2 regions of the Alitiscatomonas aceti genome follow, and region 2 is predicted to be linked to the other one. Evidence: predicted binding sites of a transcription regulator. Region 2 holds the regulator's gene; the other holds the start of a gene.
The links. The regulator NrdR, encoded in region 2, represses ribonucleotide reductase genes. The targets are predictions, from matches to a motif close to CACAANATNTTGTG.

Region 1: a site for NrdR is predicted at 1,322-1,335, ahead of OCV69_RS06390 (ribonucleoside triphosphate reductase). Genes of this name have one in related genera too.

The regions. Positions count from the first base shown of each region.
Region 1 is NZ_JAOQJF010000009.1:53,039-55,444, reverse strand. Features, by position in the region: gene OCV69_RS06390 (ribonucleoside triphosphate reductase) at 1-1,223, opposite strand, end outside; gene hflX (GTPase HflX) at 1,391-2,406, opposite strand, start outside.
Region 2 is NZ_JAOQJF010000034.1:21,562-23,967, reverse strand. Features, by position in the region: gene efp (elongation factor P) at 1-62, opposite strand, end outside; gene OCV69_RS13675 (YqeG family HAD IIIA-type phosphatase) at 277-786, opposite strand; gene nrdR (transcriptional regulator NrdR) at 802-1,257, opposite strand; gene OCV69_RS13665 (PRC-barrel domain-containing protein) at 1,277-1,531, opposite strand; gene OCV69_RS13660 (DUF1847 domain-containing protein) at 1,609-2,238, opposite strand; gene OCV69_RS13655 (amidohydrolase family protein) at 2,274-2,406, opposite strand, start outside.

The DNA.
Region 1 (2,406 bases), on a different contig from region 2:
ACAGAGCCTGTACTCTCTCCGGAACCAAAGAAGCCGCCGGTCTTTTTCCGCAGCTCCCGCAGATCCAGGCGCAGGCGGCAGCACATGCTGCGCACGTCGCTGGGCTGCATATCGCTGTTGATATAGTTGGAGAAATACGGAGTGCCGTATTTGGCGGTCATTTCAAACAGCAGCCGGTTGTTCAGATTGTCGGACCAGTCGAAATCCTTTGTGATGGAGTAAGTAGGGATCGGATACTGGAAGCCGCGGCCATTGGCATCTCCCTCGATCATGGTCTCAATGAAGGCCCGGTTGATCATATCCATCTCCGCCTTGCAGTCTCCGTAGGTGAAGTCCATTTCCTTTCCACCTACGATAGCCGGCATATTGGCCATATCGTCCGGCACCGTCCAGTCCAGGGTGATGTTGGAGAATGGAGCCTGGGTGCCCCAGCGGCTGGGGGTATTGACGCCATAAATAAAGGATTCGATGCATTTCTTCACTGCCGGATAGTCCAGGTGGTCCGTCCGTACAAAGGGCGCCAGGTATGTATCAAAGGAAGAAAACGCCTGGGCTCCGGCCCATTCGTTCTGCATGATCCCCAGGAAATTCACCATCTGGTTGCACAGCACGGAAAGGTGCCTTGCCGGGGAGGAGGTGATCTTTCCAGGGATCCCGCCCAGTCCCTCCATGATCAGCTGCTTTAAGGACCAGCCGGCGCAGTATCCGGTAAGCATGGACAGGTCATGGAGATGCAGGTCTCCGCTCCTGTGGGCCTCGGCGATCTCTGTGTCATAGATCTCCGACAGCCAGTAGTTGGCCGTGATCGCCCCTGAGTTGCTTAAGATCAGTCCGCCCACAGAATATGTAACTGTGGAATTTTCCTTCACACGCCAGTCCTCTACCTTCACATAGCTGTTCACCACATCCTTATAATCCAGGATGGTGTTTTTCATATTGCGGATCCTCTCCCGCTGTTTTCTATATAAAATATAAGCCTTTGCCACATCCGTATATCCGGTCTCCTCCAGCACGTGCTCCGCGCTGTCCTGGATCTGCTCCACAGAGATCCTTCCGTCCTTCATCTTATTCTGGAAATCTGCCGTTACCCGGAGGGATAAAAGCTCCAGGATCTCATTGTTGTAGTCCTTTTTTGTGGCTTTAAAGGCTTTCTTGATTGCTTCTGTGATCTTCCCTAAATTAAAATCCGCGATCTCACCATCGCGCTTGATGACCTGTATCATCTATATTCCCCTTTCTTCGGATATCGCCAATGTCGTATTCCCTATTATAGCAGAGCCGAAATAAAAACACAATATCTGGTTTTCTTATTTTTATCATAAACCAGATATTGTGTAGTTATCCACAGGTTATCCACCAGGTATGTGCATATCCCTTTCTGTATCTCTCTTTACCGGTACAGCTCCTCAAACAGCTCCACCGGCACGTAGGCCGTCACATGGATCCCGTCCTCCTTATATTCCTCTGACAGGAGGCGGCCGTTTTTCCGGATCCGCTGGATCCGCCCGGCCTCTGCATAGGAGAACACCTTTTCAAAATAGATCCTCCGGCTCCGGAGGATGGTCTCCAGGACGCCCAGAAGGTCCGGGAGCCCCTCTCCCGTCTTTGCAGAGATCTTCACCCGGTAATCGGCTGCCATATCCCGGCCTGCGGTATCGGCTCCCTCCCGGTCGATCTTGTTGAACACAGTGACGATCTCCTTATCTGTGATCTCCAGCTGGCGCAAAGTCTCATAGACCACATGCATCTGCATATCCATCTGGGGATTGGAGCAGTCCACCACATGGAGGATCACATCGCTGTACTTTGCCTCCTCCAGAGTGCTCTTAAAGGCTTCGATCAGATGGTGGGGGAGCTTCCGGATAAAGCCTACCGTATCCGTTAAAAGGACCCGCTCGCCTCCGGGCAGGGTAAGGGCCCGGGTGGTGGGGTCCAGAGTGGCGAACAGCTTGTCCTCGGCCAGGATCCCAGCCTGGGTCAGACGGTTTAACAGCGTGGATTTTCCCGCGTTGGTATAGCCCACGATGGCCGCCGTCAAGGCCCCTCCGTTTTCTCTTTTTTTCCGCACCACCTCCCGGTGGCGCTTCACATCCTCCAGCTCAGACTTCAGCTGGCTGATGCGCTCATGGATCAGACGCCGGTCCACCTCCAGCTTCTTCTCTCCCGGTCCCCTGGTGCCGATCCCTCCTCCCAGACGGGACAGGGAATTTCTGAGCCCCACCAGGCGCACGGCCCGGTACCGGAGCTGGGCCAGCTCCACCTGGATCTTTCCCTCCCTGGTCCTGGCCCGGGATGCGAAAATATCCAGGATCACCATGGTGCGGTCCATGACCTTCGTATCCAGGGCGTCCTCCAGGTTTTTAAGCTGGGCCGGGGAAAGCTCGTCGTCACAGATAATGCCTGTGG
Region 2 (2,406 bases):
TGTACTACCTGACCGTCAATCTCAAGTGTCACGCCATTTCTAAAATCGCCTGCTGATACCATAAATGATATTCCTCCTTAAAATCTGATTCTCTCATTTCACGCTTATGGCTGATTCTATCCTATTTTATACTATAATGCCTATGTTTTCAACCATTTTTTACAAAAATCAGGCAGCAGTTCAACTGCGCAAAGATCCCGGCAGGAAAAAGCGCTGAAAACCTGATTTCATAAGCATTTTCTGTCTGGATCCCCATAGGGCTGAACTGTTTTAAAATCAAACATCCGGCTTCTGCCTTTGTTTCTTATAGGCCCGGAGCACCACCGCCTCCAGATACCGCTTGAAAACGATCTGGATCTCCTCATGGGGATCCATGGGCTTTGTGAGGATGCTGTAAAGGCCTGTGCGCCTGGCCCCCCACACGTCGGTAAAAAGCTGGTCCCCGATAAAGAGGGTGTTCTCCCGGCCTGTCCCCATGACCTCCATGGCCCGCTCATAGCCCTTCACCGACGGCTTTCCCCCTTTAAATATATAGGGGCTCTTTACCTGGCCGGCAAAGGGAGCCACCCGCGGCTCCTTATTATTGGAAAGGATGCAGGTGGAAAAGCCCATGGCCCTCAAGCGCTCAAACAGGCCGATGGAACGGGCGTCCGCCGGAGCGCCGTGGGGAACCAGGGTGTTGTCCACGTCAAAGATGATCCCCCGGTAACCCTTCCGGTACAGCTCCTCAAAGGGGATCCCATAGGCGCTGTCCACATATTCGTCTGGAAAAAATCGTTCTAACATACGCGCCTCTGCTTATTACTTATTATTAAGGAACTTGGCCAGCTCCTCCATGAACGCGTTCACGTCCTTGAACTCCCTGTAAACGGAGGCAAACCGCACGTAGGCCACCTCGTCCACATCCTTCAGCTTCTTCATCACCAGCTCTCCGATCAGAGACGCCGGGATCTCCCGCTCCCCCATATTAAAGATCTGGTTTTCGATCTCATCGATCACAGCGCTGATCTCCTGGGAAGAGACCGGCCGCTTGTGGCAGGAAAGGAGGATCCCCTTCTCCAGCTTGGAACGGTCATATGTCTCCCTGGAATCATCCTTTTTTATGATCATAAGAGGCATGGTCTCCAGCTTTTCGTATGTGGTGAACCGGCGGCCGCACTGTTCACACTGTCTTCTCCGCCTGATGGAGCTGTTATCATCCGCCGGCCTGGAGTCGATGACCTTGGTGTCTGACGCATTGCAGAATGGGCATTTCATTCTCTTTTCCTCACTTCCTTTATTTCTGCGGTCTGGGCGGTTCTTCCCGAAGCCGTACCAGGACAATGTCGTCCCCCATCTGGCACACGTCCTCAAAGGGGATCACAAATTCCTTTTCCCGGCCCAGAAAGCCGCAGACACAGCCAGGCCCCGGAACGATCAGGGCCTTTATCTGGCCCGTACATGGATCAAACTCCATGTCCCCGACAAATCCCAGCCGTCTGCAGTCGCAGACGTTGATGACCTCCTTGCGCTTTAACTCGCTCATCCGCATAAAATCCCTCCGCGCATATGCTTCCGCTTATGAAAGCATATGCGCGGCGGTCTGTCCTGTTTCCTTGATCCTGACAGCTATTCTTCAACCTTCAGACGGTTCTTAAAATATCCGTCCGCACAGTAGATGGCTCCCACCGGATTGTGGGCCAGGACGCGGTCCTTGACCACCAGAGTCGTGACCCTGGCCTCCGAATACTGGTAAAACAGGGAGTCATGGCCCACGCAGAGACCCAGGGCGATATTGAAATCCGTCTTCTGCTCATTTAAGAGCTTCGCCTGGAGGATGGGGTTGCACATGGCCTCATACTGGCCCGGCTTCAGCTTCTTTTCATCGGGGATCCCGGCCTCTGTCTTGTCCACTCCCCCGGACTTACAGACGGCAGATACCACCGTAAAGCCCTCGTTCCTGAAAAGATCCGCCACGATCCTGGCTTCCTTTGCAAAACCGATGCAGAAGCTCAGTCCGATCTTTTTATATCCCATCCGTTTACAGAATACCATGGTCTCCTTCAGCCTCGGCCACTGGCAGTAGCCGTCATGCTCGATCTCTGAGGAGGTCACGAAAAACTTCTGCACCTCCGGCTTCTGATACTCTGCCTTTGCTTCCTCCACCAGGGCTTCCTGGCGCATGGGACAGTTTTTGGGCATATCCTTATGCTCCGGATCCTTGCACGCATGGATCGTGCAGCTTGCGCATGTATACATTTTATCCTCTCCTTTTTTTCACAGCTGATTCTATTTTAACGCTTCCGTATACTGTCTTTTAAGATCTTCCTGGCGTTTTCTCCCAGGATCGCCGCCTTTTCCCATGGGGAAAATCCGGTTTCTTCTATAAGGCGGATCGCCGCTCTCTGGCTCCCATAGGGAAAATCG